3 regions of the Bacteroides stercoris ATCC 43183 genome follow, and region 1 is predicted to be linked to each of the others. Evidence: riboswitches for the same ligand, from Rfam matches in the RefSeq annotation. Region 1 holds a riboswitch; each other region holds the start of a gene.
What was found. Region 1 has a riboswitch for cobalamin ahead of NQ565_RS10090 (TonB-dependent receptor plug domain-containing protein). Riboswitches for the same ligand answer to the same signal wherever they lie in the genome.
Positions count from the first base shown of each region.

Region 2: it holds a riboswitch for cobalamin, as region 1 does, so the genes downstream of both, NQ565_RS14110 (TonB-dependent receptor plug domain-containing protein) here and NQ565_RS10090 (TonB-dependent receptor plug domain-containing protein) in region 1, are expected to answer to the same signal.
Region 3: it holds a riboswitch for cobalamin, as region 1 does, so the genes downstream of both, NQ565_RS07895 (tryptophanase) here and NQ565_RS10090 (TonB-dependent receptor plug domain-containing protein) in region 1, are expected to answer to the same signal.

Region 1 is NZ_CP102262.1:2,461,611-2,471,779, reverse strand. Features, by position in the region: gene NQ565_RS10115 (ABC transporter permease) at 1-1,929, shown strand, start outside; gene NQ565_RS10110 (cob(I)yrinic acid a,c-diamide adenosyltransferase) at 2,120-2,689, opposite strand; gene NQ565_RS10105 (cobyrinate a,c-diamide synthase) at 2,704-4,080, opposite strand; gene NQ565_RS10100 (RapZ C-terminal domain-containing protein) at 4,195-5,625, shown strand; gene NQ565_RS10095 (nucleotidyltransferase family protein) at 5,650-6,384, shown strand; cobalamin riboswitch at 6,452-6,655, shown strand; gene NQ565_RS10090 (TonB-dependent receptor plug domain-containing protein) at 6,793-8,865, shown strand; gene NQ565_RS10085 (sirohydrochlorin cobaltochelatase) at 8,906-10,105, shown strand.
Region 2 is NZ_CP102262.1:3,369,266-3,379,434, reverse strand. Features, by position in the region: gene NQ565_RS14130 (RecQ family ATP-dependent DNA helicase) at 1-1,590, opposite strand, end outside; gene NQ565_RS14125 (Cof-type HAD-IIB family hydrolase) at 1,599-2,831, opposite strand; gene NQ565_RS14120 (helix-turn-helix transcriptional regulator) at 2,915-3,766, opposite strand; gene NQ565_RS14115 (multidrug effflux MFS transporter) at 3,922-5,157, shown strand; cobalamin riboswitch at 5,184-5,378, shown strand; gene NQ565_RS14110 (TonB-dependent receptor plug domain-containing protein) at 5,441-7,453, shown strand; gene NQ565_RS14105 (YncE family protein) at 7,475-8,608, shown strand; gene NQ565_RS14100 (ABC transporter substrate-binding protein) at 8,611-9,747, shown strand; gene NQ565_RS14095 (iron ABC transporter permease) at 9,740-10,169, shown strand, end outside.
Region 3 is NZ_CP102262.1:1,954,804-1,964,972, reverse strand. Features, by position in the region: gene NQ565_RS07915 (ISAon1 family transposase N-terminal region protein) at 1-112, opposite strand, end outside; gene NQ565_RS07910 (hypothetical protein) at 490-1,692, opposite strand; gene NQ565_RS07905 (response regulator transcription factor) at 1,886-2,575, shown strand; gene NQ565_RS07900 (sensor histidine kinase) at 2,550-4,346, shown strand; cobalamin riboswitch at 4,381-4,590, shown strand; gene NQ565_RS07895 (tryptophanase) at 4,864-6,237, shown strand; gene NQ565_RS07890 (4'-phosphopantetheinyl transferase family protein) at 6,238-6,867, opposite strand; gene gldE (gliding motility-associated protein GldE) at 6,867-8,219, opposite strand; gene NQ565_RS07880 (single-stranded DNA-binding protein) at 8,243-8,698, opposite strand; gene mutY (A/G-specific adenine glycosylase) at 8,771-9,811, opposite strand; gene NQ565_RS07870 (HU family DNA-binding protein) at 9,956-10,169, shown strand, end outside.

The DNA of each region.
Region 1 (10,169 bases):
GATATGGATTACTCTATCTATCTGAGCCAGCCGTTTTTCTTCGTTCTATTCCAGATACTGATTCTACTTGTAACGGTGTATGCCATAGGCAGCGAATTCAAGTTCGGGACAACGCAAGAATGGATGGGGGCTGCCACACCCGCAGGAAAAGACCCGGCTAATCTGCGGAATGCCGATATGCTGACTGCCGTCGCAGGAAAGCTGTTGCCCTACACCGTTATGTTCTCCGTTATAGGCATACTGGCAAACTACGTGTTGTTCGGACTGATGAACATACCGTTTCAAGGCAGCTTGTGGCTGATGAACATCGTAACGGTACTGTTTATCATGGCTACGCAGGCATTGGCGGTGCTGATATTCTCTATCTTTCCCAAGATAGCCTATATCATCAGCGTGGTGTCAATGGTAGGCTCTTTGGGAGCTACACTGTCGGGAGTGACATTTCCGGTAACGGCAATGTATGCACCGGTGCATGCGGCGTCCTACCTGTTTCCGGTACGGCACTTCACCGAAGCGGCACAGGCTATGATTTATTTCGGTGCGGGGTTTGCTTATTTCTGGCAATCGGTGGCTGTACTACTGGTATTCCTGCTGCTGGCCATACTGATTCTGCCTTTATTGAAGTGGTGGATACTGAGGAGGAAGGAAAGCGAAGAAACTCTCCATATCGGAGACAAAGCATTGTCCGGCATTGCAGCGACCGATATACAGTCCGGTATATCATCCGGTGCATCGCCCGGCACGGAAGCATCCCTGAGCAATGTCATCCGCCACGAATGGAAAGCCATTGCCACCAATCCCGCCATCCTGCTGGTGCTGGCAGGGGGAATCTTCCTTTATGGCTTACTCTACAACTATATGTATGCTCCCAATCTGGTACGCAAAGCACCGGTTGCCGTAGTAGACCTCTCCCACTCCGCACTCAGCCGGGAGTACGTACGATGGCTGGATGCCGCCCCGCAGACTTCGGTCTATGCCCAAACGCCCAATATCCTCGAAGCCCGCAAGTGGATGAAAAAAGGCGAGGTTACCGGTATACTCTACATTCCTTCCGACTTCGAGACGCATGTAGCGCGCGGCGAGACTTCCGTATTCACCCTGTATGCCGCCACGGACGCATTCCTCAACTTCAAGGGATTGCAAGAAGCAAGCTCGCGCGTGATGCTTGCCGTAAACGATACCCACCGGCGTACCGGAACAGTATTCCTGCCGCCGCAAGGTCTGTTGGCCGTTGCGTCGTCCACTCCCGTCAGCGTATCGGGAACGGCCCTTTACAATTACACCGAAGGATACGGTTCTTACCTGATTCCCGCCGTAATGATTGTCATCATCTTCCAGACAATGCTGATGGTGATTGCCATGCTTACCGGCGAAGAAGCAGAACAGCAGCGGGAAGGCGTTTACAGCATGAAAGCCCGTTCCCTGAAAGATATGCTGTGCATCGTATCGGGAAGAACCTTCGTATATGTAATGCTGTATGTTGTGTTCTCCATGTTCCTGTTGGGACTGCTGCCGCATATTTTCAGCATTCCCAATATAGGAAGCGGTTGGGACATTGTCACTATGATGATTCCTTTCCTGCTTGCCACGAGTTTCTTTGCGCTTGCCGTGTCCCGCTGGTTTACCGACTCCGAAGCCCCACTGCTGATGATAGCCTTCTTTTCTGTGGGTTACATCTTCCTTTCCGGCGTGTCTTACCCGCTGGAACTGATGCCCTGGTACTGGCAAGCGGCGCATTACGTCTTCCCTGTGGCCCCCGCAGTACTCGCTTTCGTAAAATTAAATTCAATGGGCGGCAGCCTTGCCGACATCTGGCCTCAGATGCTGACGCTGTGGATACAAGTAATCATATACGGTGCGTGGGCGGTGTACACTACAAGGAGAGTCTATAAACGAAGTAACATAAAGACAGGTGATATAGAGGCATAAAAAAAGGCTATCTATCCCAGACAGCCAATCTTTTTGTTAACCTTAAATCTAATACTATGAAAAACACATTGCAAATATACGGACATTTCGGGAATCTCCAAATTATCGGAGGACTGTGGTCCTACTTATAACATGGTTTAATAGGAATACGCTGTTGTTAACAAATCAGCACCCGGAAATTAAGAAAAACTTACAGTCTTTTCCTCTTATAAGCAAATTCCTGCCATTTCTCTTCCGGCCAATCCTGCCGCTGCATCTCCGTACGCGCCATGACAAAGAAGAGATCTGACAGACGGTTCACAAAACGCAAAATATCCTCATTCAGCGGAGCTTGGCGATGCAGTGTCCATAAGCGTCGCTCGGCACGCCTTGCCACTGTGCGGGCAAAATGCAGGTGCGCAGAAACAGGCGTACCGCCCGGCAGAAGAAAATAGCCGTTCTCCTTCAGTCCGGCAGTCATGGCATCCATTTCCTGTTCGCAGCGTACGGTCAGTTCGGCGGCAGAAAGAAAATTGGGGTTCAACACGCCATCGGGCGTAGCTACATGGCTCATCACTACCATCAGTTCTCTTTGAATGGTATGCAGCAGTTCCTGCCAATTGTCTTCGGCAGGAAGCATGGAACGTACAATTCCTATTACGGCATTCAGTTCGTCCAAACAGCCGTTTGCCTCGATGCGAATATCATCTTTGGGAACACGCGCTCCGCCATGAATGCCGGTGGTTCCTTTGTCTCCCGTACGGGTATATACTTTTTTCATCTTTCAGCGTATGCTTATTCAAATAAACTCATTATATCCGTTTCACCCCAATAAAGATGCGTGTAACTTGCTATCGTATTCTTGTAGCGGAATACGGGCGTGTTCACCGGTTGCCCTTTGGCATTATACACCTGCACGACGGTAGGCGGCATATACAGCTCTTTCTTACTGTCATCGGGAGCCGTCCCCGACTTGCCGAACTGCGTATAATGAAACTCGTGCCCCCGCAAACGCTGCCCCTTATAGTCGAAGCTACGATACCCCAATGTCAATTTTCGATATTCACTCTCATTGGAGATATAAAAAGGAAACACACCCGCCATTCTGTCGAACCCGCTGCCGCCACTCTCATGCTCCCGTTTGTCATAACCTATGGCATACGAAAGGTAAATCATTCCGCCACACTCTGCCAGCGTCTTTCCGCCGCGCTCTATATACTCCCGAACGGATTCTTTCACCTGACGGGCTCCGGCAAGCGTCACGGAATGTTTTTCTGGATACCCGCCCGGCAAGTACAACAAATCGGTGTCCTGCGCTATGGGGACATCCTTTTCCGGATCGAAGAAAGAGATACGACCCATTCCGCGCAACATCTCCAAATGTTCTTCATAAATGAAAGAGAAAGACTCCTCGTTACGTGCCACCAAGATACGCAGGTTGCCCGGTTTCCTACCGCCGACAAACTCCCTATCCCTTTCCCGCGTTTCCCGCAACGGAACCGCCGTCTTCGCCAGCAGCAGTTTCCAATCCACGCATTGCTCCAATAACCTTGTCAGAATACCTATGGCATCCGTGCCTTTGGATCGACTGAAATCAAGTCCCAAATAACGTGATTCCTGCTCCAGCACTTTCTCCTTTGGAAGATACCCCAAACAGGTTATGCCTATCTCGGCACACACTTCCCTGAGCATTTCATAATGGCGGGGCGACCCTACACGATTGAATATCACCCCCGCAATCCGTATATCCGGACGAAAATGGATGAATCCCGACAGCAAAGGAGCCATTGAATAAGCGGCAGACTTGGCATCCACCACCAGCACGACTGGAAGTTGCAACAACTGAGCTATCTCCGCCGAAGAGCCCCGGTCGCGATCATATCCGTCAAACATTCCCATCATCCCTTCCACAATGCAAATATCCGCAGAAACGGCATGACGTGCATAGAGTTCGCACACATGTTCACCGGAAGCCATAAACGTATCCAGATTAATGGATGCACGTCCGCATACAGCCGCATGATATTTGGTATCGATATAATCCGGACCGCATTTAAAAGGCTGTACCGCCAATCCTTTTTGTGTCAGCAAAGCCATTAGTCCGCGGCTTACGGTGGTCTTTCCGCTACCCGATGTGGGGGCTGCTATGAGAAACTGAGAAACGTGACGCATGTTATTTAGGGTATAAGATATGAAGTATAAAAGGGTTGTTATGGATTTTGTCGGACAAAGGTAATAATATATCCGGTAAAAGTCTTATCTTAGCTGCCAAATATAAAAAACGCTATGATAACCGAAGAACTTAAAAAACTCTACATCACACATACCGGGCACGAACCCGAAGCCATCGACGAACTTCCCTCTTCCGGCTCAAACCGCCGCTATTTCCGCCTCAAAGGTACGCCTACATTGATAGGGGTAAGCGGCGAATCCGTTGAGGAAAACCGTGCCTTTCTCTATATGGCAGAGCATTTCCGCGGAAAAGGATTGCCCGTGCCCGAAGTGTTTATCCGTTCCGAAGACGATATTTACTATTTGCAGGAAGATTTGGGAGATACGCTTCTGTTCAACGCCATCGAAAAAGGACGCAAGACAAGCGTATTCGATGAAGAGGAGAAGCAATTGCTTCGTAAGACCATGCGCCTGCTACCCGCCGTGCAATTTGCCGGAGCCGACGGCATGGACTTCTCCTACTGCTACCCGCAGGCTGAGTTCAACAGTCGTAGCATTCTGTGGGACTTGAACTACTTCAAGTATTGTTTCCTCAAGGCAACGGGCATGGATTTTCAGGAAGACCGCCTGGAAGATGATTTCCAGAAAATGGCAGACGTGCTTCTCCGCAGCAGTTCCGCTACTTTCATGTATCGCGACTTCCAAAGCCGCAACGTAATGATTAAGGATGGCGAACCCTGGCTTATCGACTTTCAGGGCGGACGCAAAGGACCTGTCTACTACGACGTGGCCTCATTCCTGTGGCAAGCCAAGGCCAATTATCCCGACAGCCTGCGCCAAGAACTTCTGAAAGAATACATCGAAGCCCTGCGCAAATACCAGCCGGTAGATGAAAGCTATTTCTATGCCCAACTCCGTCATTTCGTACTGTTCCGCACCATGCAGGTATTGGGCGCATACGGCTTCCGCGGTTACTTCGAGAAGAAGCCCCACTTCATCCAAAGCGTGCCTTTCGCCATTGAAAACCTGCGCCAGCTGTTGCAGGAGCCTTACCCCGAATATCCGTATCTCTGTAAAGTCCTGCACAGGCTGACCGAACTGAAACAATTCACCGACGACCTGCAAAAGCGTCGCCTAGTAGTAAAAGTCACCAGTTTCGCCTATAAAAAAGGTATCCCCGAAGATTCTTCCGGCAACGGCGGCGGTTTCGTATTCGACTGCCGTGCCGTAAACAACCCTGGCAAATACGAACGTTACAAGCCTTTCACCGGCCTCGACGAGCCCGTTGTCCGCTTCCTTGAAGAGGATGGGGAAATCGCCGTATTCCTCGAACACGTATATGGTCTGGTAGATGCATCCGTGAAACGGTATATGGAACGGGGATTTACCAACCTGTCCGTATGTTTCGGCTGTACAGGCGGCCAACACCGCTCCGTATATTCGGCCCAACACCTTGCCGAACACCTCAACAAGAAGTTCGGCGTACAAGTGAACCTGATACACAGAGAACAGAACATAGAACAGAATTTTAGCGCGAAACAGTAATACCGCCCGTCATCCTATTATTTTATGAAAGCAATGATATTTGCCGCCGGACTGGGAACCCGCCTTCGTCCGCTGACAGACCACACCCCAAAAGCACTCATCTCCGTAGCCGGAAAACCGATGCTGGAACGGGTGATTTTACGGCTGAAAGAAGCCGGATTCAATGACATTACGGTCAATATCCACCACTTTGGAGAACAGATTATCGAGTTTCTCCGCGCCAATAACGATTTCGGCATCACTATCCACCTCAGTGACGAACGGGATATGCTGCTCGACACCGGTGGCGGGATAAAGAAAGCGCGTCCGTTCCTGGACGACAACGAACCGTTCCTGGTGCACAATGCCGACATCCTTTCCGACATCAATCTTGCAGAGCTTTACCGGCATCATCGGGAAAGCAATGCAGAGGCTACACTGCTCGTCAGTCAACGACAGACATCACGCTACCTGCTGCTGGACGATGCCAACCGCCTGCACGGCTGGATAAACAAATCCACCGGTGAAACCAAGCCCGAAGGATTCTCTTTCCAAGAAAGGCAATACAAGGAAATGGCTTTCGGTGGCATTCACGTCATATCCCCTTCCCTTTTCCGCTATATGGAAAGCAGACAATGGGAAGGGAAGTTCTCCATTATTCCTTTTTATCTATCCGTGTGCGAAACAGCCTGCATACAGGGTTATCCGCTTCAGGACCGCCGTTGGTTCGACATCGGCAAGCCGGAAACACTTGCAAAAGCAGAGGAATACTACCGATAGAAAGACAAAATGAAGAAAAAAGAAAATAATCAGGAAGAAAAAGCTGAATAATATATAAAAAGTCTTTATCTTTACCCCCGGAATTGGCAATCGGGAAGGCATATCCGCCTGCCGATGCAAGGGAATCCGGTGTAAAACCGGAGCTGTACCTGCAGCTGTAATCCTCAATAAAAGATGTTTGTATCCGCAAAAGCCACTGTCGCGGCAACGCGATGGGAAGGTAATACAAGCAGAGGAGAGCCAGAATACCTACCAACTTCCGTAACTTGAGCACTGAGCTTCCAGGATTAGAAGCGATGTCCCCTATACTGATACGATAGGATTCCTATTTTACTCTTTCGGGCCATTACCTTTCGCACACAGAAGCGAAGTGCCGTTTTGTTTTATCAACGAAAAAATCGGTAGACGATGAAGCACAAGTATTGGCTTGAAGCGGTACTGCTGTGCGGTGTGATGCAATCCGCCCCGGCACAAAGTATCCTTAAAAACAAAGATGAGAAAGAACTCTCGTTACTGCTCAACGAAGTAGTGGTAACAGGTACGGGAACCGAGCACTACCTGAAAGACGCCCCCGTGCAGACAGAGGTGCTCACGGGAAAAGCGCTGGAGCAATATCAGGCGCGCAGCATAGACGACCTTCTCAGCGGGCTCAGCCCTTCCCTCACCTTCCATGACGGCGACATGGGCAGCCATATCCAGCTCAACGGGCTGAACAACGACTATATCCTCATCATGATAAACGGCAAGCGCATGAACGGGGACATCGGCGGACAAAACGACCTCAACCAACTGAATCCCGCCAACATAGAGCGCATCGAAATCGTGAAAGGCGCCGCTTCTTCACTTTACGGCAGCGATGCCATTGCCGGAGTCATCAATATCATTACCAAACGGAGCAGAGAGAAAATGGAACTCACCAGCACCACCCGTGTGGGCGAGCATGGCGATGTACGGCAAAGCGCCAGCTTCGGCTTCAACTACGGCAAACTGAAATCGGTGACCGGTATCAACTTCCGGCACACCGACGGCTGGCGCAATACGGATATGCAATGGGATCAGAACCAACTGAAGCCCGGTTCCACCATGCTTACCGTAAACCGTTCCAGCAACTATACTCTTTCCGAGAATCTGGAATGGCAGGTAAACAGAAAACTGAACCTCACCGCCGAAGGAACGTACTACGAACGTTGGGTGATGCGTACGCACGGCCCGTGGAAGTACCTGCCCAACGACTTCTACTACCGCAACTATACTTTTGCCGCCGGAAGCAGGTACAAGCTGAACGGGCGCAACTACCTCACCGCCGACCTCTCTTACGGTCGCTACGGTTACTTCTACGACTATAAGCTGAAAGACATCACCGACTACTTCAAAGACGGCGACCGCATCACCTACTACCCCGGCCAGCGTATCAAGCAGAGCATACAGCAACAAGTGCTGGCGCAGGTAAAAGGTATCTTTTACTTCGGCGACCGGCACATCCTCAATACTGGCATAGAGTACCAGTACAACCGTCTGGAATCGCCTCACCACATAGCAGGCGACATCGCTTCCGTCTATACGCTCGCCGCCTATGCGCAGGAAGAGTGGACTGCCACAAGCAACCTTATACTGACTGCCGGCGTACGCGGCACGCAACACAAGGAAACCGGACTGAACCTCAGCCCCAAAGTATCCGCACTCCACAAAGCCGGTAACTTCAACCTGCGCGCTTCCTATGCCATGGGCTTCAAGGCGCCTACCATCAAAGAGCTTTATTATGAACACACAGGCAGCATCGGCGGCAGCTCCCTCACCGCCTATCATGGCAATACAGACCTCAAGGCGCAAACCTCACAATACACTTCCATCAGCGTGGAGTATGCAGGAAGCAAGTTCCAAGCGAGCCTGACCGGATATGCCAACTTCATCCGCAACATGATAGAGCTGGTAGAGATAAAAGTCACCCCCGAAGAAAAGCTCCTCGAAATAGAGAAAAGCAAGAAATACACCAACCTCACGAAAGCCCGTATCTATGGCATGGACTTCACCTTCAACTACCGCCCCACGAAAGACATCATGCTGGGCGGTGGGTACAGCTATGCCGATCCGAAAGCGCAGTATGCCGCCGATACGGGCGATAACTACATGAAGTACCTCTACATCGACGCCACATCCAACCATAATGCCACGCTCAACACCACCTGGCAGTACACTTGGCACTGTTACCGCTTCGGCTTGGGAGTGTACGGCCGATACCAGTCGACCCGCCACTACGTTAACGACAACGATGCCGACGGCTTCCAGACATGGCGCATCAACACCGCCCATACCCTAATGAAGATGCGGCACTGGACGCTGACAATGAACATAGGTGTAGACAACCTCTTCAACTACGTAGACCGCACTCCTTTCGGACGTAACCGGGCTACCAGCACGCCGGGAAGGAATTTCTACGCATCGGCGCTTATAAAGTTCAAGAACGGGGGCGGGGCAAAATAGAGAAAAACATCTTTTTTATTAATCAATTTACAAACAAAGTATGAAAAATTTCAAGTTTTATCTGATGGCGGCTCTCGTAGCAGCCACAACTTGCACAGGATTCACCTCCTGTAGCGATGACGACGATGCGGAAAGTACCGTAAACCCTGCAACCAGGGTAGTAGCCGAAACCAAGAAGTATGACACCGCCATCCTACTCTGTACTTTCGGAAGCACTTATAATGAGTCATTGGACGTTTACAACGAAATCATCGCCGACTTCCGGAAGCAGTTCCCTCAAACAGACATCTATATGTCTTTCACCTCACGTACCTGCATCGGCCGTGCAGAGGCTTCTACCGGCGAAGCGCGCTACAAACTGGACCAATGGCTGAAAGCCATCGGCGATGCAGGATATACACACGTAGCCGTACAGTCGCTTCACGTCATTCCCGGCGAGGAATACCTTTCTCTAATGAATACCGATATCAAGAAAAACTTTATGATTGACTGGTATCCGCACATCGACGTGCTGAAAGGCGCCAACCTGCTCTCTACCGATGATGATACGGACGAAGTGGCACAGGTCCTTTACAACCACTACAAGAACAAACTGGCTGAAAAGAAGAACATCGTTCTCCTGATGGGGCACGGTAACCCTGATGTGAACTACAATGCCAACACCAAATACTCCGAAGTCCAAACCGCCTTGCATACTCTTGCCACAAACAAGAATATCTTCGTAGGTACTGTAGACTATGGAGAAATGCTTTTCTGGCCGAAAGAAGAGGAAGAGAAAGCGGTAGACCGTATCCCGGTAGTACCTGCCGCCCAAATGATAGCCGACTATCCCGGCTGCATCTATTCGCAAGTGATGAAGTACTGCCAGGACAATAACCTGGAGCCGAATGAAGTAAACGTATACCTCGCTCCTTTCATGTCCATCGCCGGTGACCATGCCCACAACGACCTATGGGGCATCGAAGCGATAGCCGAGAACAAAGGCTTGGATAAAGTGGAACTCAATACCAACGAGTACAGTTGGCGCGAACGTCTGGAGAAAGCAGGTTTCAAGGTAGACAGAACATTTGAAGCCCATCCCGTAGGCCAAGCCGATGCCGATCACGGTATCAAAGACGGCTGCGGTATCAAGGCTCTGGGCAGCTATCCCGAAATCCGCGCAATCTGGGTGAATCACCTGAAAGAGCAATGGGATGCCGATGCCTGGGAAAACGGTGAAGGATATCAGCCGGAAGTATAACATTTGTCCTCCATTTTCTTAATTCAATAAGGGAAAAAGGAGAGGAAAAGCTGAGACAGAAAAA
Region 2 (10,169 bases), 910 kb from region 1:
TGACTCCATCTTACCGTTGAAAGGTAATGCTTTATAACCGTCACGAGTCAGTTTTACAGCAAGTTCTTTAGTACGTTTAGTGCGCGATACGTAAACAATGGTAGGGCTATCGGACTCAGCTATAAGTCTCCTTAATTTTAAATATTTATCATCATCAGTTTCAGCGTGTATGACAGAATAGCGAAGGTTTGTTCTTGAGGCTGTTGATGCATACAATTCCAGATTTAAATTTAATGTCTGTTTGAAATAATCGCGAATGTCTTGCACAACTTTCTGTTTGGCTGTGGCAGTGAAACAAGACACAGGTATTGGTTCTTTGCATCCTTTTTTCTGTTGATATTTTCTGATGAATTTCCCAATATAAAGGTAGTCGACTCTAAAATCCTGTCCCCATGAAGAGAAACAATGTGCTTCATCTATCACAAATCTTACTACATGGCGCGCCATCAGAATTTTCTCAATGGTTTTTGAACGAAGCATTTCGGGGGCTATATATAAGAGGGAAGCTTCCCCATTTTGTACTCTTTGTATTGATAGTGCCCGTGTAATAGGGTCTAATAGGCCATTAATGGTTACAGCATCAGTAATTCCCCGGTCGGCAAGATTATCTACCTGGTCTTTCATCAGTGACTGCAATGGTGAGATAACGACCGTAAGACCATGTACCGAATGACCGGACATGAGTGCCGGTAGCTGAAAAGTCAGCGATTTTCCACCGCCAGTAGGGAATATTGCCAGTAACGATTTGCCTTTTACCGCTGCTTGAACGGCTTGTTCTTGAAGAGCCTCACCCTCATAGGTGCGGAATTGTTCGTATCCAAAAAATATTTTTAAGTTATGTAGTACATCCAGTTGGGTGTTGCAGTAAACACAACCTTCGTTGCATCTGTTGTGTCGTAGAAGTTTTATAACAAATTCCACTTTGGGATAATTGTAAAGTACCCATCCCGGAGTAATGGAATGATGGTCGATTGTGTCAATCAGGGCTAATGCGTATGCCAGTTCGCACGGATATTGTTTGATAAGCATGTCAAGCTCTGCATGCTGGCATATTTTATTCACATAGAGGTTGCTGATCAGTTCGGATATTCCTTTGTTGGTATATACAGCACCTACCATACTGAGAAAACCTTCGAACTCTTTCCTATCCTTTAATAAAGATGCAAATAACCGGCGCTTTGCATCTGGTAACGAATGCCAGCGTGCTATCTCATCCAATAGCAGTGCTTTTGCTTTTTCGCAATCATTTACCGGATTATTCATCTGATCACTTATCAGTTTGTCATCTTTCACAAGTTTATGGTAAGGACGTTCCGGAAACAGCAAAGGAGATAAATAAAGCGTGTCGACCAAAATCCATTGGCATGTTTTGTCTGTGAATAGATATTTGGCATCATGGTGAATGATGTTATGTCCGCATATATAATCCGTGCCGCTGAGAAATTCAAATAACTCCTTTTTTGAAGCTTTGTGGTATGTAGCACCATCATGGCGGAGTGCTCCGATATCATGGATTTTATGATTTTTCAAGCCGACTTCGACATCTACTATGGCATATCTGATGTTTATGAGTCTACTCCATATTGGCATATCTCAACTTATCTTTTCTTCAAAACACTGTTAACAACTCTGACAGAAGAAACCAGCTTATTGGTAGAAGTAAATACATCTACGTTCCACACATGAGATGAACGTCCTTTATGCACGATAGTCGCTACCGCACGTACGGTATCTCCTTCGTGTGCGGACGAAATATGGTTTCCGCTGACTTGCATGCCTACCACAATTTCATCGGGCTGGCAGGTTATCATAGAGCCGAGTCCGGCAACGGTTTCGGCAAGCGCAAGAGTTGCACCGCCGTGTAGAATGCCAAAGGGCTGGCGGGTACGGTGGTCTACGGGCATGGTTGCTTCTATGCGTTCTTCCGAGGCATAGGTGTATTGGATACCCAAGTTGCCCATTAATGCATGGCGTGCCCGCTCGTTTAGCAGGTCAAGAGGTATTTCAGCAGCATGCACTTCAGCCAGAATCAATTTTTCTACAGATTGGGCAACACCGTCTTCTTCATTGGAAGCTGTTACATAGTCGGCACAAACTTTTACGGAGTCTTGCGCATGCCCCATGGCTATGCCCAGACCGGCAACTTGGAGCATATTGACATCGCATACGCCGTCTCCAATGGCGATTACTTCCTCACGGGCGATGTTCAAATATGACAATAGGACGCCTAAGGTGTTTGCTTTATCAATTCCGCAGGGCACGACTTCCAGAAAGTAAGGTTCCGAGCAAAAAACATCCAGCGTTCCGTCCAAACGCTTTTTCCAATGCTCTTCCAAATCTTTCAATGCTTCTTCATCATTACTGACTAATATGCATTTGCATGGTGCAAAATCTATTGCTGTGGAAAATTCTTCTTCCTGAATGATTTTCAGATTATTCAGATTGGCTTCGGCACGGACATGTTCATTATCGGAACTATCTGTCAGTATGGTATCATCATGGTAAGTAAATATGGCAAAATTATTTTTGCGTGCTTTTTTCTCCAAATAAGGTAGCATTTCCGGATTGATTCGCCGTTCAAACAGGATTTCCCCATTTTGCGCATTGATTATCTGGCCACCGTTATAGGAGATGATGAAGCCCCCATAGTTGCCTAATTCAAGAGTTTTGGCTAATGGCATAAGGCCGTATGTAGGTCTTCCGGAAGCCAATGCGACACGTATGCCCATTTGCTGCACTTTAAGTAAGGAAGCAAGAGTCCGTTTACTGATTTCCTTGGCATCGTTGAGAAGTGTCCCGTCTACGTCAAGAACTAATAATTTGTATTTCATGGCAGCTTGGTTTTGGTTATGCTAACAAAGTTAATAAAATGGCGGTTAAAACAACCGATTTTAAATTATTTTGACGAAACTGGTTATAATAGCTTTTGTAACCTGAATTCTTTAGGAGACATGCCGGTGTTCTTTTTGAAAAAACGGCTCAGGTAAGATTGGTCGGCAAAGTTCAGCAGTTCGGCAATTTCGGTAACAGATAAGCACGGTTCGTTTAAAAGAACTTTGGCTTCCGCTATCAGTTGCTCATCTATCAGTTGTTTAGGCGTTTTTCCATTCATGTATTGAGTGGTGATTTCGTATAGGTAACGAGGAGTTATGCAGAGCTGTTCCGTATAAAACGGAACTTGATGTTCGCAAGTACTGTGTTCGCGTATCAGTTGCATGAACTGGTGGCAGAGCATCTGTTTTCTGCTATATTGCTTATTGGCAGCCAGTTTTTCCGGAATAGTATTGAAAAGCCACATTAATATGCTTTGAAGGAAATTAAGTTCTTGTTGTTTTCTGAACAGGAGTGTGTTGTTGTTCTTGAAAAGCATTTGGGCAACGTCCATCCATAATACAATTTCCCGCCACGTATTCTGACTCCTTTCATCTGCCGTGTGATGATAATGCGGGTGTTCATGTACGTAATTGAAGTAGGGGGTATCAATCGGTAGTATTGCTTTTAGGAAAACGTCTTTGGGAAATAGAAGTATCCGTACTTTAAAATCGGCAGAGGCCTGTATTATCTGGATGAGGCTGCCTGTAAGGAAAATTAATTCGGTTTGTTCATCAAAAGCATATTGTTGCACTCCTGTCGAAATAATGCTTTTACCCTGTATGCAGATTAAGTATATGCCACATTTAAAACGGTATGGACGTAGTTTCAGATACGACAAGTCGGTTTCTTCATATCTGATATGGGAAGTGTCTGGAGATATTTGTTCGTACATGTGAATAAAGTTCTGTTTTACGTAACAAATATAGATATATTCAATGATAATACTGTATATTGTTCCGAAAATGAAATGTTTTGTACAAGATAAGCCATAGGCTGTTTGGAAAATATGGGATAATTTTGCCGCCGATTTTAAAAGAGGGAAAGATAATGACAGGTAAACAAAATTCAAAAGGTTTCATATTGGTGTTTTTGGGGATGTTGAGCGCTTTTGGTCCATTTGTTATGGACATGTATCTTCCTACTTTACCGGCAATGTCGGATTTCTTCCAAACTACATCTTCAAAAGTACAGTTGGGGCTTACTACGAGTATGGTGGGGCTGGCGATAGGACAATTGGTTTTTGGTCCGTTAAGTGATAAGTACGGTCGCCGTTCTCCCTTGTTGGTAGCTATGGGTCTATTTCTGATTTCTACTGTAGGCTGTATCTTCTCCCGGGACATATCACAGTTTGTGTTGTGGCGTTTTGTGCAGGGAGTTGCCGGAGCGGGAGGAGTTGTGATATCCCGTTCTATTGCTGCCGATAAATATTCTGCTCATGAGCTTGCTGGCATGTTGGCTACTATTGGCGCTGTCAATGGAATAGCTACGGTAGTTGCTCCGATAGGCGGTGGGGCATTGGCTGACTTTGGAGGTTGGCATGGCATTTTCTGGTTTTTGTTTGCATTGGGCGTTCTTCTGGTTATCGGAAGTGTACGTTTTAAGGAGTCTCTGCCAATTGGACAAAGGCAAAATATAAGATGTGTAGATATGTATCACCGTTTCGGTGCCGTATTACGTAACCGCCAATATGTGCGTTACATTTTACAATACGGTTTTACAATGGGTGTTCTGTTCACCAATATTGCTTCCGCTCCTTTTATTATGCAACAACATTATGGTCTTTCACCCATGCTGTTCAGTGTTTGCTTCGGGGTTAATGCGGTTGCAATGGTAATATCTTCAGCATTGTCTGTGCGTTGTTCTACCATGGAACATGCCTTACATATAGGAAATCATGGGATGTTGTTTATTTCCGTACTACTTTCCGTTGCATTCTTTCTGAATTGTAATTTCTGGGTTTATGAAGTGTTGGTCTTTTGTTTGCTTTCAATGGTAGGAATGGCTTTTACTGCTTCCAACACTTTGGCTATGGACTGTGAACGTAGGAATGCCGGAGTAGCTTCGGCTCTTTTAGGGGCAATAGGTTTTGCATTTGGAGGTATCGTGTCACCTTTGGTCGGGATGGGAGATATCAGAAGTTCTGCCGGATTTCTGTTCTTTATGGGAGCATTATGTTCTTGTATATGTGCCCGTTTTTCCTTTCATCGGTTACCTTCTCGCAGAAAGGGGGTAAGTTATGCTTCTTATAAAATAATGAATGTTTTTTTGAAGAAACTGTTGTAAGATTTATAGACTTATTATATATATTCCTATCTTTGCCGGCGTTTTGTTCTGCACTCTTGTTCAGGAGGAGGATGAAAAGGGAATCGGGTGAAAGTCCCGGACAGTCCCGCTGCTGTAAGTTCCGTAAAAGATGTATTAATACTTATGCCACTGTTCTTGAAGAATGGGAAGGTGATACATCAGGAATAAGTCAGAAGACCTGCAAAACGAAGTCAAAAAATTGTCCGTTCGAGGAAAGCGGACAGTGTGTAAGTGGTTTTAAGATAATCTTTGCTTACTTTGTATGGCGAGAAGAACTAAAGTACGGATAGTCTGTGCTATCGGTTTTTTGTGTGCAGTTTCCCTTTCTGCACAAGAAGTGGTCAGGGATACAATTACAGGAAAAGTGCACCAAATAGAGAAGGTGACAGTGACAGCCCGTAGATTACCCAATAAAGTAACTTCATCAGTTCCCATCCAAACTTTGTCGCAACAGGATATTAGCCAATTGGGCATACAGAATATGGCAGATGCCGTACGTCGTTTTGCCGGTGCTAATGTAAAGGACTATGGAGGAATAGGTGGGTTGAAAACCGTTTCCGTCCGTAATATGGGAGCGGCACATACGGCTGTCAGTTATGATGGGGTTGTTGTGAGCAACTGCCAGGCGGGACAAATAGATATTGGTCGTTTTTCGTTGGATAATGTCTCTGTGCTTTCCCTGAATATCGGGCAACCGGAAGACTTGTTGCAATCGGCACGTATGTATGCATCGGCAGGGGTGTTGAGTATTGAAACGGAAAAACCGCATTTTGAAAATGAACGCAATTCCGCATTTCGGGTGCAGATGAGAGGCGGTTCTTTTGGCTACGTCAGTCCTTCAATCCGGTGGTGGCAGAAAGCAGGTAGCCGTACTTCCTTTTCGTTGAATGGAAATTATATGCGGGCTGATGGTAATTATCCATTCACGTTAGTGAACGGAAAATATGTGACGGAAGAAAAGCGTAATAATTCGGCAATCTATACTTATCAGATAGAGCCTACCTTATTTCATACTTTCAAAGATAGTAGTAATTTGGAATTGAAGGCCTATTACTTTTATTCAAAACGGGGGTTGCCCGGTTCGGTGACACTTTATAATCCTATTTCAGATGAAACTCTTTGGGATGAGAATGTTTTTATACAAACTCGTTACAAGAAGGATTTTTCACAGAAATGGTCTTTACAGGCACAAGCCAAATATAATCATGGATGGAATAAATACGAAGATAAGGGCAATGAGTATGCAGATGGGTTGTACCGGGCTGTGCATCGGCAGGATGAATATTATTTGTCGGTAACTGCATTATATCGTCCATGGAATGTTTTGTCTTTATCTTTGGCGCAAGACGGAATTATCAATAAATTGCGCAGTAATTTACCGGACTGTCCTTTTCCTATAAGATATACTTCTTTGACAGCTTTTAACGCTCGTTATCGGCAGGGTAGGATAACAGCTACCGGTTCGTTGGTCTATACCAATGTAACCGAACATGTGAAAATAGGTGATGCACCTGCTGACTTTCAACGTCTGGCTCCTTCTTTTACGGTTAGTTTACAGCCCTGGCAAGAACAATTGCTCTTTTTGCGGTTAATGTATAAAAGTACTTTCCGTATGCCCACATTCAATGACCTGTATTATTATCGGCTGGGCAACAGAAGTCTGCGTCCGGAAAAGGCTAATGAGTATAATATGGGCATAACATGGAGCAGGTCCTTTTCTTCTTTTTTAAATTATCTATCAGTCACTGTTGACGGTTATTATAATGATGTGACTGATAAGATCGTTGCATTCCCTACCACCTATGCCTGGAAGATGGCTAATTATGGAAAAGTTCATGTTACGGGAATGGATGCTACATTGGCGGCGGCAGCTTCATTAGGTAAAAATATGGTGCTTGTTGTGTCGGGTGGGTATACTTGGCAGAAAGCTATAGACTTGACCGATGCCACTTCTAAAAGTTATAAAGATCAGCTGCCTTACACCCCTAAGCATAGCGGGAATGTATCTGCAGTTTTGGAAATGCCGTGGGTTAATGTGGGGTATTCCATTGTAGGGGTAAGCGAGCGGTATAGTATGTCACAGAATATACCTGAGAATAGAATTGACGGATACATGGAGCATACGGTCAGTCTTTCCAGAAACTTCTCTTTTCGGCATTGTAAATTGCGTTTGCAGGCCGAAATCATTAATCTGACAGATACACAGTATGATGTGATAAAATATTATCCTATGCCGGGACGCTCTTGGCGACTGACGGGAACAATTGAATTTTAACCAATTAAATAAGTAAGAATTATGAAAGTAAGAAGTTTATTAGTCAGCATGCTTTGTATGCTCGCGTTAAGTGTTTCATTTGCGTCTTGTAGTGATGATGACGATTTGTTAGATGATTCAGGTTCAACAGTTGCTTTGCCGCAAGTGCGTGCCTTTTTCCTGAATGCAGGTACGCAAGGTGCTAACAACGCAAATATTGCTTTTTATGCTCCTAATGGAGGTGCTGATTTTATCGGTGATATTTTTCAGAAACAAAATAAGGCTAAGTTGGGAGACCTTGGTCAGACGATGATTGAATACAATGAATGTATGTATGTGGCAGTATATGGCTCCAACTATCTGGTAAAACTGAATGCAGCCGGTGTGGAACAGACTCGTGCGTCATTTGTGGATGATCCGGATTTGGCGGCTGGTATCCGTGCAATAGCAGCCGAAGACGGTTATATTTATGCTTCTTTCTATGGTGGTGTCGTGGCAAAGATTAATGCTAATACGTTAAAAGTGGAAAAGAAGTTAGCTATTGAGAATGGCTATAATCTGGAAGGTGTAGCAATTAGTAATAACATGCTTTATGTGGCTAATTCTTATAAGCAGGTTGACGGGAAGTGGGTTTATCTGAATGATGTATTTGTTGTGGATTTGGCTACATTTACTTTAAAAGAAAAGTTAGCTGTGGCAACAAATCCTAATGTTTTGATGGAAGAAGATGATAAGATATTTCTCATAGCATGGGACTATTCTTTTGTAGAGGAGGGTTATGTTTTACAAATAATAGATCCGGCCAATAGTAACGAGGTGACTAACATTGGTCACGCTACTTATATGGCTGCAGATGATGATGTAGTGTATCTGATTAATTCATTGACAAACTGGAATGTAAATCCTGCTGTTACAACCAATCATTTCAGTACTTATAATATTAAAACCAAAACATTGAACCAGTCTTCTTTCTTGAAAGATAATGCTCCTAAAGAACTGGCAACAACAAGTACGTCTATGTTGCAGGTGAATGATGATAATGGTGATATTTATATTGGTACAACCTATTTTGCTGCCGGTAATGGAAATATCTACCGTTTCAAGAAAGATGGAACTTTCATAGAAAAGTTCGATTGTGGTGGTCAGAATCCCAATTCTGCTGTATTCTTTAATTAAAAATGAGAAAAGTTACATTATTGTTTCTTATGCTGACACTGGTCTTGTTCCTTTCCGCTTGTAGTGGGAAGGACAAGACTGTCTCTGTTTTTATATCCGGTGATACTATCCCTCTGCGTTATGCCGATAACCTCACGTTAGTAAGTTATCCCGGCTACACTATTGCCACTTTACGTAACCCTTGGGATACCCTGAAAACATTGCACACCTATATTTTGGTTCCGGCATCCCAACCTTTACCGGCGCATCTGCCCGAGGGGACAATTGTCCGTACTCCGCTTCGCAAATCGGTCATTTATTCCTCGGTTCATTGCAGTCTCATGGATAAGTTGGGAGCTGCAGGCTGTATAGGCGGTGTGTGTGACTTGAAGTACATTAAACTCCCGGTTATACAGGACGGATACCGTAACGGAACGGTTACCGACTGTGGTGACGGTATGAATCCTGATATGGAAAAGATTATCGACCTGCATCCCGATGCTATTTTGCTTTCTCCGTTTGAGAACAGCGGTGGTTACGGACGCGTTGAAAAACTGAATATTCCTATTATCGAGTGTGCCGACTATATGGAGACTTCCGCTTTGGGGCGTGCCGAATGGATGCGTTTCTACGGGTTGCTTTTTGGTGTTGTCTCAAAAGCCGACAGCCTTTTTGCCGAGGTGGATAGTTGTTATAACCAGCTTAGAAAACGTGCTTCACTTTCGTCTTCGTCTTTGTCTATTGTCAGTGAACTGAAAAGCGGTTCTGCCTGGTATGTACCGGGTGGTTGCAGTACAATCGGACGTTTGTTTAATGATGCCTGCGGGCGTTATGCTTTTGCGGAAGATAAACACAGCGGTTCCATTCCTTTGGCTTTTGAAACAGTTTTTGACAAGGCTGGTGATGCAGATGTATGGACTATTAAGTACAATCGAGACCGTGATATGACCTATTCTGATTTGAAAGCCGATTATATAGGTTATACTGGCTTCAAAGCATTTAAAACACGGAATATTTACGGATGTAACACGGCAAAAGTTCCTTTTTATGAAGAAACTCCTTTCCGTCCGGACTATTTGTTGTCGGATTTGATACAGATTTTACATCCCGAAATAGGAGATTTAGGCGGTTTGCGCTATTTTTGCAAATTGAATGAATAAAGGATGGAAATATGGCATCGGATTAGGAATGGTAATTGTATTACTGTTTATGGCTAATCTGCTGATAGGGTCGGTTCCGATTCCCGTATCCGATGTTTTCAGCATACTCATGGGGCATGAAGGCGAGAAGGCAAGCTGGAGTTTTATTGTATGGGAGTCCCGCCTGCCTCAAGCCTTGACAGCATTGCTTTGCGGAGGTGCACTGGCAGTCTGCGGACTGATGTTGCAGACCGCTTTTAAGAATCCGTTGGCAGGCCCGTCTATTCTGGGCATTAATTCCGGGGCGAGTCTGGGAGTGGCGTTCGTGATGCTGTTTTTTGGTGGAAGCATATCCGCCGGAACATTCAGTTTGTCCGGTTTCTTTTCCGTACTGGCTGGGGCGTTTGTAGGTGCTATGCTGATAATGGGACTTATCCTATTCT
Region 3 (10,169 bases), 510 kb from region 1:
TTTCATCAAGATAAATATCAAAACGGTCAGCACTCTTGTCGAAATTGACAATATCAAAGTTGTCTATAAGCACATCCGGAAGGATGGCACGAAGGAGTTGTGCGGGTTTCATAAAACAAAGGTAAGCAAAGATAGCTAATTTTAAAACTTACCAACCAGATATTTCCGCTGAGCCAAAATATTGGCAAATATAAAACAATAAACATTATTATTTCTTATCAGATAAGTAGCGTAATATTTTAAAATTATAAAAGCAAATATATTAATATTTATTTAATATATTTTAAATACATCTCTCTTTGATTTGCTGAATTAATTTATAAATTTGCAAATAAATCCAAATAAAAAAGAGCTTATGAAAAGAAATTATTGCTTATCATTAGTGTTGCTTGCATTGCTTGGGATGTCTGTGCCATATTCGGTTGTTGCTGCTGATAATGCGCTAAGTTCCCAAAGTACTATTTAATCTTATAAACTATTCAACCTTTACTATTTTCCTATAGGTTGTATCCGCCTTCTTACATCCTTGGATATTTCCAAAAACATATAATTCAATCTGCCGGAATGAATGCCCTTTTCATTCTCTTTATATTTCCGACTTGCATACTCTTTAGACTTATCAAAGGTTATACGGGACATCTGATTCTGCGTTTTTCCCACCATAGTAGAATCCAGCCGTTCATCAGGAAAGAAATCGTCCAAATCCACATCCCCAATCATGGTGGTCTCAAGAAATTTCATATCTTTATGATTTGCATCAGTATAATAACCAACAAACATATGTCCGGGTGTACGTACCAGTATCGGCTCGATATTTATGGCACGCAGCAAAGAAGCAAACAGAACACTCCCATCCACACAATTAATTTGCGACGACTCCAAGGCATCATCGAATGTACGAACACGTTGAGAGAAAACCACATTGCTGGACAGGCTTGTATTAGAAACCGAACTATACCGGAAATTACGTTTCTGCAAAACATTCCACAAGGCATAAACCTGATTATCGACAGCCTCAGGACTACCCTGATAACCGAGGAAACGATTCACAATACGAGTATTCAATGCCTCCCGTAGCAAATGGTCTATCATAGGATTTTCTTCATTGACATAAGCAGCAAAGAATATTCCGGTATCATGAAATCTCGTACCTCCCGTAACATACCCCAATAAACACTCATTGATACTGCGCACCGAAAAAGTACGTACCCGCTGCCCCAACTCTTTCCTATTCATCTCTACCGTAACGGCAACGCTAATCGGCTCCGCCTGATTATTATTCTTCAAGGCTTCATAGTTCCAGATAATATCGGGATAGATTGTATACTCGGTACGTGGCCTTGCCAATACAAACTCCGAAACGGAACGGGAAAAGAAAGGGGTTTCCGCAACTTCTATCCTCACCCGGCTATAAGCCTTTGCCGACCGGACTTTCACAGCGATACAAGATTTTGGGTTTCCCACAAACATCGAATCAGCCGGCACAATCACCTGGGCATCTGTCGTTGCAACAGACAAAATGCTGGAAGGAAAAATATTCCCACCCAATTCATCCGTTATCTCAAAACCGGAACGGAAAGGAGCAACGTTCAACCAAATCGAACCAATAATTACAACAGCCAATACAGCCACTATTAACGGCATACGCCACTTAGATTGTCCCCACCTCTTTATATCCATTAATTCTTTCATATAGAAACCCTTTTTAAAACAATACAAAGATAATACTTAATTAGTTGCAAGAGAGATTTTGTAATCGCAATGTAATACTTGTTTCATTCCATCGTAACAAAAACGCCGCAATTTTGTCGAAGAAAAGAAATAAAGTTTAACTTTGTAATAAAGAGACTCTATACGTCTCTCATTACATTAATTCAGAAATACAATGAACGAATATCGGATTTTAGTAGTAGACGACGAAGAAGATTTATGCGAAATCTTAAAGTTTAACCTTGAGAATGAAGGCTACGAAGTAGATACCGCAAACTCTGCCGAAGATGCCTTGAAAATGGACATCAGTACTTACGACCTGCTATTACTGGACGTGATGATGGGGGAAATTTCCGGATTCAAAATGGCAAGTATGCTAAAGAAAGAAAAGAAAACGGCCAAGATTCCTATCATCTTTATCACAGCCAAAGACACCGAAAATGATACGGTAACCGGATTTAATATAGGAGCAGACGACTATATCTCCAAGCCTTTCTCCTTACGCGAAGTAGCAGCACGCGTTAAAGCCGTATTACGCCGTACCCGGCAAACTGAAACGGAGCGCGCACCTGAACAAATTGCCTATAAATCATTAGTGCTTGATATCATCAAAAAGAAAGTAAGCATAGACGGAGAGGAAGCTCCCCTCACCAAAAAAGAGTTTGAAATACTGCTCTTGCTATTGCAAAACAAAGGACGCGTATTTTCCCGCGAAGACATATTGAGCCGCATCTGGAGTGACGAAGTATATGTGTTGGACCGCACTATAGACGTAAACATCACCCGCCTGCGCAAAAAGATAGGAATATATGGCAAATGTATTGTAACTCGCTTAGGATATGGTTATTGCTTCGAAGCCGAATAATGACAGACACTTCCTGTCATTCAGCCGGAAGTTATTTCTTTCGGTAATCTCATTATTTCTTGTCTTTGCAGCCTGTTTTATTGCTTATCAATATCAACGGGAGAAAGAGTATAAAGTAGAACTGCTCGACACGCAACTCCAAGACTATAATGAACGCCTGCAACAGGAACTGCGAAGTATTCCAGACAGTCTATGGACATCTACTTTAAACCGGTATATAGCCAAAGGTTCATACAGAGACCTTCGTGTCACTATCGTAAATTTACAAGGCCGCGTCCTTTATGACAGTTACAATGAAACTTCCCAAGAAGCATTCAGCAATCACATTAATCGTCAGGAAGTCCAAAAAGCATTAAAGAACGGCAAAGGATATGATTTAAGGCGCACCTCCGAAACAACAGGCATACCCTATTTCTATTCGGCAACTCTCTATCCCCAGTATATCATTCGCTCGGCATTACCCTATGATGTAAACCTGGTAAATAGTCTGGCTGCCGATCCGCATTACCTCTGGTTTACAGCTATTGTTACTTTATTGCTGATATTCGTTTTCTATAAGTTTACATCCAAACTGGGTACGGCAATCAACCATCTGCGGGAATTTGCCAAACGCGCCGATAAAAACGAACCGGTGGAAACCGATATACAATCTGCTTTCCCGCATAATGAACTTGGCGAAATATCCCAGCACATTATACAGATATATAAACGTTTGCGGGAAACCAAAGAAGCGTTATATATCGAACGTGAGAAACTGATTACACACCTACAGACTTCTCGCGAAGGATTGGGTGTATTTACTAAAGACAAAAAAGAAATCTTAGTCAATAACCTCTTTACACAATACGGCAATTTAATCTCCGATTCCAACTTGCAAACTACCGAGGAGATATTTTCCATTTACGAATTTCAAAAAATCACCGATTTTATCAGTAAGGCACAAAGAAGACCTTCGGATAAAGAAGAGAAGCGTCTCTCCATCAACATCAATAAAAACGGGCGCATATTCATTGTAGAATGTATCATCTTCCAGGATCTGAGTTTTGAAATATCCATTAATGACATCACACAGGAAGAAGAACAAGTACGTTTGAAACGCCAACTGACACAGAACATTGCACATGAACTGAAAACCCCTGTAAGCAGTATTCAAGGGTATCTGGAAACAATTGTCAGCAATGAAAGCATCCCTCGCGAAAAGATGCAGACTTTCCTAGAACGGTGTTATGCCCAAAGCAACCGGCTGAGCCGTCTATTACGGGATATCTCCGTACTGACACGTATGGATGAAGCAGCCAATATGATTGATATGGAGAAAGTAGACATCAGCATGCTTGTCACCAATATAGTCAACGAAGTATCATTGGAACTGGAAGAAAAGCATATTACGGTAGTCAACGGTTTACATCCCAAAATACAATTAAAGGGTAACTATTCATTACTCTATTCCATATTCCGTAACCTCATGGATAACGCCATGGCTTATGCAGGAACCAATATCTACATCAACATCAACTGTTTCCGTGAGGATGAGAACTTCTATTATTTCAGTTTTGCAGATACCGGAGTAGGCGTTTCACCAGAACATCTGAATCGTTTGTTCGAACGCTTTTATCGTGTAGACAAAGGACGTTCGCGAAAATTAGGCGGTACAGGCTTAGGGCTTGCCATCGTAAAAAATGCCGTCATCATTCATGGCGGAACAATCTCCGCCAAGAATAATCAAGGTGGCGGACTGGAATTCGTTTTTACGTTGGCAAAGGAGAAATAATTTCTTTTATTCATTTTGGTTTGTTACTTTTTTCATTATCTTTGCGATGCATTGGTTTGTCGACTTTTTTCAAAGGAGGCGATTAAAAGGGAATCAGGTGCAAGTCCTGAACAGTCCCGCTGCTGTAAGTTTCACATAATGTTGCAGACAATGAATTCTCTCTCCATGCCACTGGAAACGTTTTCCGGGAAGGCAGCCTGCAACAGAAACAAGTCAGAAGACCTGCCATGCATTATCTTATCATTGCTTTCGAGGAAAAAGCGTTGAGTCTAATGAACGGGATAAATTCTATCCAATCATTTCATTCATCAAAACTCTTTCAAAGAAAGTAAAAGAGAATAAACTCTGCCAAGTTTATTTAAATGATGTCCGGCCGAAGTGATTCGCCCGGACATTTGTTTTACAGAAAGTCATCAAAAACATTGTTCATCATCTATAAAATCATTATATTCGGCACATAAAACACAAAAACGGATTTATCCGTTGACCTATTGTCTAACTTATAAAAAAATAATCTATGGAATTACCATTTGCCGAATCATGGAAAATCAAAATGGTGGAACCTATTCGTAAAAGTACCCGCCAGGAGCGTGAACAGTGGTTGAAAGAAGCCCATTACAATGTTTTTCAACTAAAATCAGAACAAGTTTATATCGATCTTATCACCGATTCGGGAACAGGAGCCATGAGCGACCGGCAATGGGCCGGTATCATGCTCGGAGACGAAAGCTATGCCGGGGCTTCTTCTTTCTTCAAATTGAAAGAAGTCATTACCCGCCTGACCGGTTTTGAATATGTCATTCCTACACATCAGGGACGTGCTGCCGAAAATGTACTATTCTCTTATCTGGTTCATGAAGGAGATATTATCCCGGGAAATTCTCATTTCGACACAACCAAAGGTCATATCGAAAGCCGAAAAGCAATAGCATTGGACTGTACGATAGATGAAGCACGGCAAACGCAACTGGAAATTCCCTTTAAAGGCAACGTAGATCCTGCAAAGCTGGAAAAAGCATTACAAGAACATCACAGCCGCATACCATTTATCATTGTTACCATTACCAATAACACAGCTGGCGGGCAACCTGTTTCCATGCAAAATTTACGGGAAGTCCGGAATATTGCCGATAAATACAATAAACCTGTCATATTCGACTCCGCCCGTTTTGCCGAAAATGCCTATTTCATAAAGACACGTGAAGAAGGTTACCAAGATAAGAGCATAAAGGAAATAACCAAAGAGATGTTTGCCCTTGCAGACGGTATGACAATGAGCGCCAAAAAAGACGGCATCGTAAATATGGGAGGATTTATTGCAACCCGCCGACAAGACTGGTATGAAGGAGCAAAAGGATTCTGCGTACAATTCGAGGGTTACCTTACTTATGGCGGTATGAATGGCCGAGATATGAATGCACTTGCCATCGGCTTGGATGAAAACACCGAATTTAATAATCTTGAAACCCGTATTCGCCAGATAGAATATCTGGCTAAAAAATTAGATGAATACGGAATACCGTACCAACGTCCCGCCGGAGGACATGCAATTTTTGTAGATGCTCCCAAAGTTTTAACACATGTTCCTAAAGAAGAGTTTCCTGCACAGACTTTAACCGTCGAGTTATATCTGGAAGCCGGCATACGCGGATGTGAAATCGGTTATTTACTTGCCGACCGTGATCCCGTTACCCGTGAAAACCGCTTCAACGGACTGGATTTACTCCGGCTGGCTATTCCACGCCGCGTGTATACCGATAACCACATGAATGTAATAGCCGCTGCGCTTAAAAATGTATATGACAGACGCGAAACAATTACAAGAGGAGTACGTATTACTTGGGAAGCTCCGTTAATGCGTCACTTTACAGTACAATTGGAAAGGCTGTAACTACAAACTCAATGTCAGGACAAAGTCTGAAAACAAATAGTAGTAAATTTGAAAAATCTGTTTCTCCGCCGTACGGTATTCGGCGGCGGAGAACACACCTTGTTCGTCAGGCGTAAAAGGCATTACATGCAAATGTTCCCGAAAATCGACATCGGAAGCGTTCATACATTTAAACATGATTTCTTTTGCAGACCAGTGAAGCAACAACGACCAGGTTTCCGTACCTTTGAATAAGGATTTTTTTTCATCTTCACGCATAAACTTATGCGCCACTTTCCGTACCCGCTCGCTATAACACTCAATATCAATCCCGACTCTTTTCCCCGGTTCACCTAACAGGACCGCTACATAACCTTTGGTATGTGAAATACTGATGGAAAAAGAGCCGTCTGCCAAATAGGGCCCGCCGTTGGAATAATAGTGTATTTCTTTCTCTTCGCCAAGCATTGTATATAGCAATACACGTACAGCCAGCCACTCCAACTTACGAGAAACGGCTGTAAATTTTCCAATACCCTCTTCATATTTTTCTTTATGAGGAAGTAAAGCAAGCAGTTCTTCCAAACTTTCACTTGTCTTCCAAATCCCCCACTTATATGAACTCTCTGTATATTGTTTAAAAACAGGCATTACTTCTCTGTTTCTGAACCCTCCCGTACCGGTTCATTTATTGTAAATTTCACCTTTAAGATGCGGCGGTTATCCATTTCAAGAACCTCAAATTCATAATAATCATAAGTTACTTTCTCGTGAAGCGCCGGAAATTCCCCTTTCAACTCAAGTAAAAGCCCCGCTAAAGTATCGGCATCACCTGCCACTTCATCAAAAGTTTCTTCATCTATCTTGGTTATCTTATAGAAATCCGTCAGTTGTGTTTTAGCCTCAAACACCCATGTGTGGTCATTGAGTACGGCATAAGTACGTTCTTCATCATCGTATTCGTCACGAATCTCCCCAACAATCTCTTCAATAATATCTTCCATCGTAACAATACCCGATGTCCCTCCGAATTCATCCACCACAATAGCGATATGAATCTTGTTTGCCTGAAAATCACGCAGCAAATCATCAATCATCTTGGTTTCCGGAACAAAATAAGCCGGACGAATCAATGATTGCCAACGGAAATTATCTCCTTTATTCAAATGAGGAAGCAAATCCTTGATATAAAGCACCCCTTTTATATTGTCACGTGTTTCCGCATAAACAGGAATACGCGAATAAGCGTTCTCCACGATGCACTTTAACACATCCTTAAAAGAAGTGCGAATTTCCAAGTCAACCACATCCAGACGCGATGTCATGACTTCCTTAGCCGTCTCACCTCCAAAACGAATGATACCCTCCAAGATATTGTTTTCTTCCGAAAGCTCGGCTTTATCCGTCAACTCCAACGCATGAGAAAGCTCATCTACTGAAATATTATGATTTTTACGCACAAAATGCTTGTTAAGAAACGATGTAGAACGCACCAATATCGACGACAACGGATAGAATATGGAACGGCATGCCAGAATGCCGGGAGCTGCAAAACGGCAAAATGCCAATGTTTTCTGCGCTGAATAAATCTTCGGCATAATCTCACCGAAAAGCAGCAACAGAAAAGTCAATACAACCGTTAGGATTAAAAACTCCGCAATAACCGAATGGAATTGGAATACATTCATAAAAAAGAAATTACAGAGCATGATAATGGTCACATTCACGAAATTGTTCGTAATCAGTATCGTGGCCAGCAGTCGTTCTGTATCATCCAACAAATTTCTGATTTTCTCATCAGAAGGATGTTTCCCCTCTTCAATAGAATTCAAATCGGACGGCGAGAGTGAAAAAAATGCAATTTCGGAAGCCGAAGCAAAACCGGAAGCAAGCAAAAGCACACCAGCCAATACAATAGCTATAATAGCCGAAACAGAAGGAGTATGTACGGTTATACTGTTAAAAACATCTGCCAATTGGCATAAATAAGCGTCTGGGTCCAAAGATTTTGGTTTTAGTTAAACAATTAGAACGGTAAATCGTCCGTTGGATTATTTTGTGCAGGAGCAGCCTGCGAGTGTGTTGACTGTACAGGAGCAGCCGTTTGTCCGGATATACCTGCCTGCGGTGTAGTTCCGGGCGCTGCGCTTCTTGCAGACAGCATTTCCATGTTATCTACAAAAATCTCCGTTACATAGCGTTTTGCACCGGTCTGATCATCATACGAACGGGTCCGTATTTTACCCTCCACATAAAGTTTGTCTCCTTTATGCACATATTTCTCAGCCGTTTCTGCCAGTCCGCGCCAAAGGACAAGATTATGCCACTCCGTACGTTCAGGAACTTGCGTTCCGTTTGCCAATGTATAGGCACGGTCTGAAGTAGCCAAGGGGAAAGTAGCAACAGCCACACCGGTATCGAGATACCTCACCTCGGGGTCTCTGCCTACATTTCCTAATAATATCACTTTATTTACTGACATACGCTTTCAATTTTAAAATTTGTTGCCAAAATTAGCGAGAATAACAACATCATGCAAGAATACAGCCAACTTTTATAAATACTTCTCCAAAAAAGCATGTACCAAGCGAGATACCGGATACTGCTCCAAATCTTCCATTCTGATACACTGGTATTCCGAAAAAGAACGGGAGTTCTCCGGCAAAACGACTTCATAAAAGTTAGCGTATATCACCCGATGGGACAGCACATGTTTCACATTTCGAAACACCAAACGTACTTCCGGTACCTCTCCTTCCGCTATAAGTGAGCGAAAGGATGCCGATGATAAAAATTCCTCTTCCGATAGATTTCTATCCGTTTCAACCAATGGCAATTCAAACAGGTTTTTCCAAATATCATCAGCCGTTCGTTTATGTATAAAGGTACACGCGCCCATGCGTACATATATATAATTAAAATAACGGTTGGACGTCTTTATTCTGTGTTGCTTCACGGGAAGTTGCATAACCAGCCCTTTCGATAAGGCGGAACAACTATCCGCCAAAGGACAAAACATACAGTTAGGAGACTGTGGCGTACACTGAATAGCCCCAAAATCCATTATAGCTTGATTATAAGCAGCCGGGCGGGATTTATCGAGCATTTCATCAGCTAAAGCAGCAAAGAGCTTCTTTCCTTCCGTAGAGTCAATAGGCACATCAATGCCGCAATAACGGGAAAGCACTCGATACACATTTCCGTCCACTACCGCATAGGGCATATTATAGGCTATGGAACAAATGGCGGCAGCCGTATAATCCCCTACCCCTTTCAAAGCCCGCACTTCCTGATAGCTTTCCGGAAACTTACCGTTCATACTCTTAGCAGCAGCATGCAGATTACGGGCACGAGAATAATATCCCAATCCCTGCCAATACTTCAAGACCTCGTCTTCCGAAGCCGAAGCCAAAGTTCTCACATCAGGAAAACGGCGGATAAAACGAAGAAAATACTCATATCCTTGTACCACTCTCGTCTGCTGCAAAATAATCTCAGAAATCCATATCCGGTAGGGATCAGTAGTGCCTCTCCAAGGCAAATCACGTTTATTATCCGCGTACCAATCCAATAAAGCTTCAGTCAATCTATTCATATATAGTTTCATACCTCAAAAGGACACACATCCTTTTTCAAAAGAACAAAAATACAGTTTTTCAGTCTAACAAAACCTAATGCTTTGACTTTTTTCAAAAAATGTCCAAAATATATTTTTTAGAGCCGCCAAAAAGCTATATATTTGCAGTCCAAAAAATTAGAAAACTATAGTAATAATATTTTTTTTAAGAAAAAAATGACTAAAGCTGATATTGTAAACGAAATTACAAAGAACACCGGAATCGACAAAGTAACAGTGCTTGCAACCGTTGAAGCGTTCATGGACGCAGTGAAGGCATCTTTATCTAAAGATGAAAATGTTTATCTCCGCGGGTTTGGTAGTTTTGTAGTAAAGA